3 regions of the Priestia sp. MDV22-iso46 genome follow, and region 2 is predicted to be linked to each of the others. Evidence: predicted binding sites of a transcription regulator. Region 2 holds the regulator's gene; each other region holds the start of a gene.

Region 1 (3,284 bases), on a different contig from region 2:
CGGATTACATTGCTCTGAAAGTGATACACTGTGCGTGGCAAAATGGGCTTCACGTTCCAGCAGATTTGTCTGTTATAGGGTTTGATGATATTACAGAAGCTAGTGAAGCGCATCCTCCACTAACAACTATCCGTCAACCGATGGAAAAAATGGCTGAAAAAGCAGTAAACCTCTTACTTCAGCAAATTCAGGATCAGCAAGAAATAGATCAGATACAGTATAAAATGGCACCTGTATTAGTAGAGCGCGAGACCACAAAACGTATGAATTGATAAGGAATGTATATACTATTCCTGAAAGTGTGAGACAAAAAGTCCACACTTTTTTGCATTAACCATTGCGTCCACTTCCCTCTTTCTTATACACTGTATGCTGTAGGGGAAAAAACCAAGCTTTAATATGTTTGGAGCGATTTGATGACACAACAAAAATTAGATAAATATGAAATTATGGACGTTAGCTTACTAGCAGGTAAAATTATGTTAGAAAGCGGAGCAGAAACGTATCGAGTAGAAGACACAATGATGCGGATTGCAGCGTCTTACGGTATAAAAAAATCCCACAGCTATGTGACGCCAACAGGGATTATGTTTTCACTTGAAACGAAAGAACCGACGAAAACGAAGTTAATTCGTATTTCGGAACGAACGACAGATTTAAAAAAAGTAACCATGGTAAATAGCGTCTCAAGAACAATCAGTCAAGGACACATCTCCTTGGAGGAAGCGTATGAAATGCTACAAGAAATTGAAGCAACGAACGTAGCTTTTCCACTATGGGTTCAACTTGCAGCTGCATCCATTTCTAGCGGATGCTTTTTAATCATGTTTCAAGGTTTATGGTCGGACTTTATTCCAGCTATGTTTTCAGGAGGTCTCGGATTTTTAACCGTGGTGTATTTCCACCGTCTTATTCCGATTCGCTTTTTTGCTGAGTTTACCGCTTCGTTAGTTATTGGACTTTTATCAGCTCTTTTAGTTGCTTCAGGACTAGGCACGCAAATTGATAAAATTATTATTGGATCCGTTATGCCTCTCGTTCCTGGCTTATCCATTACCAATGCAGTGCGAGATTTAATGGCAGGACATTTACTGTCTGGATTATCAAAAGGAGCAGAAGCGTTTCTGACGGCATTCGCTATCGGTGCAGGTATTGCCATTGTATTTACGCTTCTATAGAAGGGAGGCATCATATGCATATCGTAGAGCAGATAATTACAAGTTTTATTGCTTCAGCAGCATTTGGGATCATTTTTAATGTTCCACGTGAATCATTATTAAAAAGTGGCTTTGTCGGAATGATTGGCTGGCTCATTTACTATTTGCTAACGTTCTATGGCGTAGATGAAATTCCAAGCACAGTTGCATCGGCTTTCTTTATTGCTATTATTAGTCAAATTTACGCAAAAATTTACCGAACGCCGATCATTATTTTCACCGTAGCAGGTATTATTCCGCTAGTTCCAGGAGGAACAGCATACGATGCCATGCGTAACTTTGTAGAAAATAACTATAATGAAGCGATTAGTCTTGCAGCGAAAGCTTTTATGATTTCAGGTTCAATTGCCATTGGTATTGTGTTTTCTGAAGTCATCAACCAAATCATTCGTCAATCTAAATTAAATGCCAAAGCAAAATATCGACCGTAGAGAAGCAAGCTCAAATCAGAGCGTGCTTTTTTTATGAAAAAAATAAAGAGATCCTTCACTTTTTTGTCACAAGAAAGTCACGTTTTAGTCTAAAAACGTTCAAAAAATGTACGTGCACAGCTAAAAAAATAGACTATACTATGTAGATAGAAAGAGAGATATTACATATGTATGTGAAACATTGAGCATACCTCTCGAATTATCATGCTCAACGTTTCACAATGTAAGTAAAAGATGCTCAGAAATAAGCAAAGTATCTATGAAATGATGAATGTTCTTATATATGAAAGGAGAAAGAAGATGGATACAGTTATACTATCACGTATTCAATTTGCATCAACGACGCTGTTTCATTTTATCTTTGTACCGCTATCTATCGGTCTTGTCTTTTTAGTAGCGATCATGGAAACGATGTACGTAGTAAAAAAAGATGAACAGTATAAAAAGATGGCAAAGTTTTGGGGGCACTTATTCCTGATTAACTTTGCTGTCGGAGTCGTAACAGGTATTTTACAAGAATTTCAGTTTGGCATGAACTGGTCAGAGTACTCACGGTTTGTAGGAGATGTATTCGGTGCGCCGCTTGCTATTGAAGCACTGCTCGCGTTTTTTATGGAGTCCACTTTCCTCGGACTGTGGATTTTCGGGTGGGATCGTTTGCCTAAATGGCTGCACTGTCTATGTATTTGGCTTGTTAGTCTAGGTACTATTTTTTCAGCGTTCTTTATTTTAACGGCTAATTCTTTTATGCAGCATCCGGTTGGAATGGAGCTGAATAATGGACGTTTAGAAATGAATGACTTCTTTAAATTGTTAACAAACGGTCAGCTGTGGGTTGAATTCCCTCATACCATTTTAGGTTCGTTTGCAACAGGCGCCTTTTTTATCACGGGTGTCAGTGCCATTATGCTCTTGAAGAAAAAACATGTGGCTTTTGCCAAAAAATCATTCCAAGTTGCCATTATTGTAGGGTTAGTTTCAGGTGTAGGAATTGCGTTATCTGGTCATGAACAGGCTGGATACTTAGTTAAAACACAGCCGATGAAAATGGCGGCAAGTGAAGGATTATGGGAAAACAGCGGGAGTCCAGGCGCTTGGACGGTAACAGCAAATATTCACCCCGATGAAAAGAAAAATACGAGTGAAATCAAAATACCTTATTTATTAAGCTTCTTATCATACGGGAAATTTTCAGGTTCCGTTCCTGGGATGAACGAGCTGCAGGAGCAGTACACGGCGAAATATGGGGCAGGAAATTATATTCCACCCGTTCGGACAACATTTTGGAGTTTCCGCATTATGGCTGGTCTAGGTGGGGTATTATGTGCATTAGGTATTTGGGGCACGTACTTGCTTTCTCGTAAAAAACTTCAAGAAAGCAAACTATTTTTACGTATTATGACGATTGCCATTGCCTTTCCGTTCCTTGGAAGCTCAGCAGGTTGGATTATGACAGAGATTGGCCGTCAGCCTTGGGTTGTATTTGGCTATATGAAAACGGAAGATGCCGTGTCTCCTGGTGTAACAGCAGGTGAATTGCTGTTTTCTATTATCTCGTTTTCGTTCTTTTATTTAATTTTAGCTGTGATTATGGTGTTCTTGTTCGTTAAAGAAATTAAAAAAGGTCCAGATCACG
Region 2 (3,284 bases):
AAGCGTGTTTTTTGTCCACCGCTCAAGGAGGAAATAGGGGTGCTATAGTCAAAGTTTGAAAAACGGAAACCGTGAAGAATAGATCGTGTATCCGCTTCATATTGATAGCCGCCTAAATCTTTGAACGTTACTTGAAGCTGATCGTACTCTTTGGTTAGTTTTTCGTATTGAACTGAATCATTAAAAATGTCTGGATCGCCCATCTTCGTTTCAAGCGTACGTAATTCTTTTTCCATCTTCTTTAACGGAGCAAAGACAGTCATCATTTCTTCCCATATGGAGAGTGTTGACTCAAGAACTGTATCTTGTCCCATATAATCAATGGAAACACCTTTAGGTTTAATAATTTCTCCGCTGTCATAAGAAAGCTGCTCAGCAATAATTTTTAATAAAGTTGATTTACCAGCACCGTTTCGTCCCACTAGGGCAATGCGGTCTTTTGATTGTACTTCTAACTTTATATTCGATAAAATGGGTTCTGCCCCATAGTATTTTGTAATACCGTTCAATTGTAGAATAATCATTTTTTCACCTCTAGTAGTATATCCATAGTGTATTTTAACATATTTTCAACTACAAGTTCTTCCTACAAGCGTTTGTAATTTGTACAGGGACAAGGACAAATGGTGAAGCGAATGTTTTGATTCATGAAATAAAATGATTTTACGTGCACATTTTATACAGGATACTATGTTAAAATAAGAGATAAGTGCATCTCTGAACTTATATATGATGGATGTAGAAAATCCGTCATGACTAACAAACGAATCCTTTGAAGGGCTAATTGCTTCGTTCTAGCTAACGACTTTAAGTAGTGCTGGATAGACAAAAGCCGTCGGGGTGTGAAGCGGAGTATATATAAAACAAGAGAAAAGAGAGAGAATTGGAAGCGCTACCTCAAAGCGGTTGATGCTTTGTGAAAGGTAATGCAATATGACTTGAAAATGTTAGTAATGACATACATGAACTGAGGGGGTACAACGTGAACACTGAACAATTAAAAATACCACAAGCAACGGCTAAACGATTGCCGCTTTATTATCGTTTTTTAAAAAACTTGCATGCTTCTGGTAAACAGCGTGTTTCGTCAGCAGAGTTAAGTGAGGCAGTGAAAGTTGATTCTGCTACTATTCGTCGGGACTTTTCTTACTTTGGAGCATTAGGGAAAAAGGGATACGGCTACAATGTGAATTATTTACTTACATTTTTCCGTAAAACGTTAGACCAAGATGAAGTAACGAAAGTAGCACTGATTGGCGTGGGGAATCTGGGAACGGCCTTTTTAAATTATAATTTTATTAAAAATAATAACACCAAAATTGAGTGCGCTTTTGATGTGATAGAAGATAAAGTCGGTACAAAAGTAGGTGACGTGCCGGTTTATCACCTTGACCAATTGGAAGATTATATGAGTGATGATATCTCAGTGGCGATTTTAACCGTTCCTGCCACTGTTGCTCAGCAAATTACCGATCGTTTAGTGAACTGCGGAATTAAAGGGATTCTAAACTTCACTCCTGCACGCTTAAACGTACCGGATGAGATTCGACTACATCATATTGATCTTGCTGTAGAATTACAGTCGCTTGTCTATTTTTTGAAAAATTATCCTGTTGAATAAGGTGGACTGTGTTACGATTTCCTTAAGTCTAAATTAATAAGGAGAGTGGGAATATGGGGATTGGAGCAGGCAGTTGGATTATTATTGCGATTGTAGCACTGCTTATTTTTGGACCGAAACGGTTACCGGAGCTAGGAAGGTCAGTCGGGCAAACGCTTAGAGAGTTTAAGCATGCCGCTAGCGGTGCATCAGAAGATCGTGAAAAAGATAAACAGCGTCAAGTAGATGACAAAGAGTAAAAGGGTGATCATAGTATGACTGAACAAGAAATGTCAATATATGATCATATAGGAGAGCTGCGAAAACGCATTTTAATTGTTTTATTTTTCTTTGTCATTGCCACAATTGGCGGCTTTTTTATAGCGGATAAGGTTATTGTCTATTTACAGCATGCTGATGAGGCAAAAAATTTAACGATGAATGCATTTAGGCTAACAGATCCAGTTAAGATTTATATGCAGTTTGCTGTTATTATCGGCTGTGTACTTGCAGCTCCTGTTGCACTGTATCAACTTTGGGCATTTATTAGTCCTGGTTTATATGAAAAAGAGCGTAAGGTAACGCTTGGATATATTCCTGTTTCCATTTTTCTCTTTATCGGCGGTGTCTCTTTTTCTTATTTTGTGTTGTTTCCATTTGTCGTCGATTTTATGACGCGCGTTTCTGATGAGCTGAATGTAAACCAAGTGATTGGCATTAATGAATACTTTTCTTTTTTAATGCAGCTCACACTGCCTTTTGGCCTGTTGTTTCAGCTTCCTGTCGTCGTCATGTTTTTGACGCGATTAGGAATTATAACGCCTATGTTTTTATCTCAAATTCGAAAGTATGCCTATTTCGTACTGCTAGTTATTGCCGCACTTATTACACCACCGGAATTGCTCTCGCACATGATGGTGACAGTGCCGCTCTTAATTTTGTATGAAATCAGCATCATTATTTCCCGCATTTCGTATCGCAAAGTGTTAAAGGCAAGGGCAGAGCAAGAAAGAGAAGATGTTAGTATGTAAAAAAACCACTGAAACAGTGGTTTTTTTTATTTAGATGAATCATCTTGATTTTTATATTGCTGCTGCAACTTTTTAATTTTATAGTGCAAGATAAAAATGCGAACCGCAAATCTGAAATCGAATGCGGCTACGAGTGCAAATAAGATCGTAGGGAAGTTCCACACGGTTTCCTGAGCATTTTGAATGGCCAGGTAGGTGAATAAAATCCCCATAATAATATAAATAAACCCTCGTGTTAAAGGGATATTCTTCATAAAAACATGCCTCCAAAAATAAACTGCATTTGTTCTGCTTGCTTTTGCATTTCTATAATTTTATCTGCAAAAATAGTTTGAGATAAAATAACGATTGTATTCATCAACACGTGAGCAATAATGGGTACAATAATTAGTTTTGTTCTTGCATAAAGGAATGCAAATACAAATCCCATGGCTGTATACACGAGCAAATGTTTAAAATCCCAGTGTACGGCAGCGAAAATAAGGGAACTAATAAATGCAGAGATAAAAAAATTATATCGTTTGTGAAGAGAGCCGAAAATAATCTTTCGAAAAATAATCTCTTCTAGAATTGGTCCAATAACAGACGTAACGACAATGAGGAACGGCGTTGCTTTAACAAGATTAACAATATTTTGTGTGTTTTCAGATACT
Region 3 (3,284 bases), on a different contig from region 2:
TATGATAGACCAATTTCGCTATAATCTTGGAGTGAAAACGATACTAGGTGGCTTAGGCTTTGCAAATGATCATGTAAAACAGGAAACGTTACTCGACCTTCCTAATAAGAGTGAGCAATACCTTGAGCATATAAAAAAGTATCCTTTTCTCCATTTAGGTGAGATAAAAGCTGGAGTTGCTCTAGGTGCAGCAGGTGGAGTTAATTTACTAACTAGTCCCGGGGGGTTCTCACAGGTTTATAAAGGAATATCTCAAAGAGATCAAGCAAAACTCCACGGAATTAATTATGTTGTCAAATACACAGAAGCTAATGCTATGAAGACGTATTATCAGGTTTTTGATTCAGGATCTCAGGAAGAAATCTTGCTAGATTATGAACAAATGAAGAAGTTTGTTTATTACTGTGCTAATGCCATTAAAGACAAAGAGGCAAACTTAAATGCACTAAAGCAGTATTTACATAGTGAAATTAACGAAGTCTTCGAAGCTAAGAAGAAAAAATTAAAAATGAAAATATCCAGAGAAGAAGCTTCTCCCCAGTCATTTATGGAAAAGGCAGATAAAGACGAAGCTACTCTCGCTTGGTTTGGACAAAAGCGTGTGGCTGAAAAAGTGACGTTTGACAAAACGTTTGATTCGCTAGACGATAGTGTATTTACCCCTGTTGAAGAGATTATTTCTTCTATTCAAGAGGAAGTTACATACTATCAAAAGTTTCTTGAAGCGTTCTTCCAAAATTTCGAGAAGATGATGGAAGCAGACGAATCGGTAGCTTCAGATATTAAAAGCATGAAAGAAGTAGTAGGGGGGATTTAATTGTTTGATTTTGATTTTACACACACAGGAACAACGAGCGGTAAATATACGTTCCAATTTGATAGTGATGACTTTAAGGACGAGCAGGCAAAAAGGATTAAAGAGTTAATCAAAAAGGATCAAGAAGTAAATGAAAAGCTTTGGCATGCTAAAAGCTATTTAGAAAACCAAACGGGTGAGTTTGCTGATGCTGTTAAAAGTAAATTAGAAGCAGCTGAGCGGGGATATACGCTAAGGGCTCAGCAGTATGATACTGGAGCATTTCAGCATATTATGAGTTTTATGCATTCTGTTAAAGATATGCATAAGAGAGAGTACGAAATTCGATATAAAGAATCAATGGATGAAAGTGAATTAACATAAGGGATACTGCTATTCCTCAGACAGTGGTCTGAGGGATTTTTATATGTTGAACAATTTACATTAAGTCCCGTTTATTTCAAAAGAATAATAAAGGGAGTGTATGACCATGAAAAAACGTACGAAGACCCTTCCCGCAATCATTACAGGGGCAGCTATTTTAATAGGTGGAATATGGATGATAAACGAAAGCCGCTATCCAAATGTCCCAGCTTTTGATGATCACTTTACACGTAAGTTCTTGAACAAAGATAAAAAAGTGGACGATGGGTTTTATGAGTTTAAGTCCAAGACAGGGCAGTATACGATGTGGTTTCCAGAGGAGGACCAGCTGTTGCATGAAAATAATCAACAGTATGTAAGAGACGGTAATTTCTATGAAAGATGGAGGGCTTCGTCTATTAAAAAGTATGAAGGTGAAAACCAAATAAACAATATACAAGCTACATTTTCAGAAGCGAGAAAACAAGAAAACGAAGAATTTAGCGTATCAAGTTTATTAAAGAGACGCTTCAATGTCAGTAAACCGGAAAAGCTAGAAACAGATGAAGTTCGAATCTACTATCAATCAGCTTATATCTATTTTAGAGGGACAGATAAATACGTTATAGATGATAAAAGTAAGCATGCTCCTAATACATATGTAGCATATGTAGCTGATAAAAACTCTAAAAAAGTTATTCAGCTATCTTTTGATAGTATTGGTGAGCGTTCAGATAACTCTGAGCCTATAACAGAAGAGTGGTTTATAAAACTTTGTAAAAGCATCCATTTTAATAAGCCAAACAACGGAGATGTAAGAGGATGAAAAAACATACGAAGACTATTATTCTAGTCATTGTAGGAGCCGCAATTTTAATAGGCGGCATATGGGGCGTAAACGAAAGCCGTTATCCTAACGTTCCAGCTTTTGATGATCACTTTACGCGCAAGTTCTTAAACAAAGATAAAAAAGCAGCTGATGGTTTTTATGAGTTTAAGTCAAAGACAGGACAGTATACGATGTGGTTTCCAGAGGAGTATCAAGTTCTACATAAATACCGCGAGGATTACACTAGAAATGGCGAATCATATGAAAATTGGTCAGCTGCTTATATTAAACCCTACGAAAATGATCAACAAACGTACGCTATCAATGTTAAATTTTCGGAGAACGACACAAAATCAGAATTAATTTATGTAGAGAGTTTATTTAAAGAACAATTAGGCAGTAAAAAACCTAAACAGTTAGAAACCTCTAATACAAGAATTTATTATGATTCTGCCTATACATATTTTCGTGGTACTAACCAACATATAGTACATGACAGTAAAGGAAATCCACCCAACCTTTATGTCGCATATGTAGCAGATAAAAGCTCTGATAAGGTAATCAAATTAATATACGATAGTGTAGGAGAAAATACAGAAACAAATCAAATGGATAGAAAGAAATGGTTTTTGAAAATGCTAAAAAATATTCATTTTAACGAGGGGAAATAGTAGGGGATTTATAGAGAAGAAGAGATAGCGAGTTAAATGAAGAAAGTTATAAGATTTGCTTTAGCTGTTAGTATATTAGCTGTAGGTATAATGTTTTTTTTGTAATGCTTTATAGGGGCTATTATCGTTAATTTTCCAACGAGCGTCTATTTATCAGTACGAGCAATTTGTCTATGATTACAAACTAACGATAAGAGGTTATTGTGCTAAGTATATGGTAAACGTAAATTTCACATATTAGGTGCTTCTAGGGGTTGATTGGAGGGCAAGGCGAAGACTCCTGCGGGAAAAGCGGAAGTGGTGAGACCCCGCAGGAGCGTAAGCGACGAGGAGGCTCAGCGGCCGCCCGCGGAAAGCGAAGCCATGCACGGAAATCAACCGCGGTGTAACAAGCAGTCCAGCTCCTTTATCCAATTTGTTTGTTTTAGATGAGATTGAGTCCGCTCTTTTTTGAAACATCCTTTACAGCCTGTCTATCAAAAGCATAAAAGTCTCTAAAACACTTCTTTGTTGCTATCATAAGTCCCCAGAAAGTCTCAAAATACCTAAATCGTCTAATGGAATATCTTACTTTTAATGGACAATTATCTGTTTTTAGGATATATTTTTATAAGTTTAGGTTATG

The links. The regulator Rex, encoded in region 2, represses fermentation and respiration genes when NADH is low (regulators of the CRP and FNR family bind a similar motif). The targets are predictions, from matches to a motif close to TTGTGAAATATTTCACAA.
Region 1: a site for Rex is predicted at 1,853-1,870, ahead of AC4NPH_RS22420 (cytochrome ubiquinol oxidase subunit I). Genes of this name have one in related genera too.
Region 3: a site for Rex is predicted at 1,224-1,241, ahead of AC4NPH_RS09810 (YvcA-related protein). Genes of this name have one in related genera too.

Annotation. Positions count from the first base shown of each region.
Region 1 covers NZ_JBZVWT010000004.1:304,833-308,116, reverse strand. Annotated here, with positions in the region: gene AC4NPH_RS22435 (LacI family DNA-binding transcriptional regulator) at 1-272, shown strand, start outside; gene AC4NPH_RS22430 (threonine/serine exporter family protein) at 417-1,178, shown strand; gene AC4NPH_RS22425 (threonine/serine exporter family protein) at 1,193-1,648, shown strand; gene AC4NPH_RS22420 (cytochrome ubiquinol oxidase subunit I) at 1,949-3,284, shown strand, end outside.
Region 2 covers NZ_JBZVWT010000024.1:4,601-7,884, forward strand. Annotated here, with positions in the region: gene AC4NPH_RS30660 (ABC-F family ATP-binding cassette domain-containing protein) at 1-524, opposite strand, end outside; gene AC4NPH_RS30665 (redox-sensing transcriptional repressor Rex) at 983-1,621, shown strand; gene tatA (twin-arginine translocase TatA/TatE family subunit) at 1,675-1,860, shown strand; gene tatC (twin-arginine translocase subunit TatC) at 1,876-2,631, shown strand; gene AC4NPH_RS30680 (YdiK family protein) at 2,658-2,885, opposite strand; gene AC4NPH_RS30685 (CPBP family intramembrane glutamic endopeptidase) at 2,882-3,284, opposite strand, start outside.
Region 3 covers NZ_JBZVWT010000001.1:1,926,214-1,929,497, reverse strand. Annotated here, with positions in the region: gene AC4NPH_RS09820 (DUF6792 domain-containing protein) at 1-817, shown strand, start outside; gene AC4NPH_RS09815 (hypothetical protein) at 818-1,180, shown strand; gene AC4NPH_RS09810 (YvcA-related protein) at 1,287-1,985, shown strand; gene AC4NPH_RS09805 (YvcA-related protein) at 1,982-2,659, shown strand; gene AC4NPH_RS09800 (hypothetical protein) at 2,914-3,048, shown strand.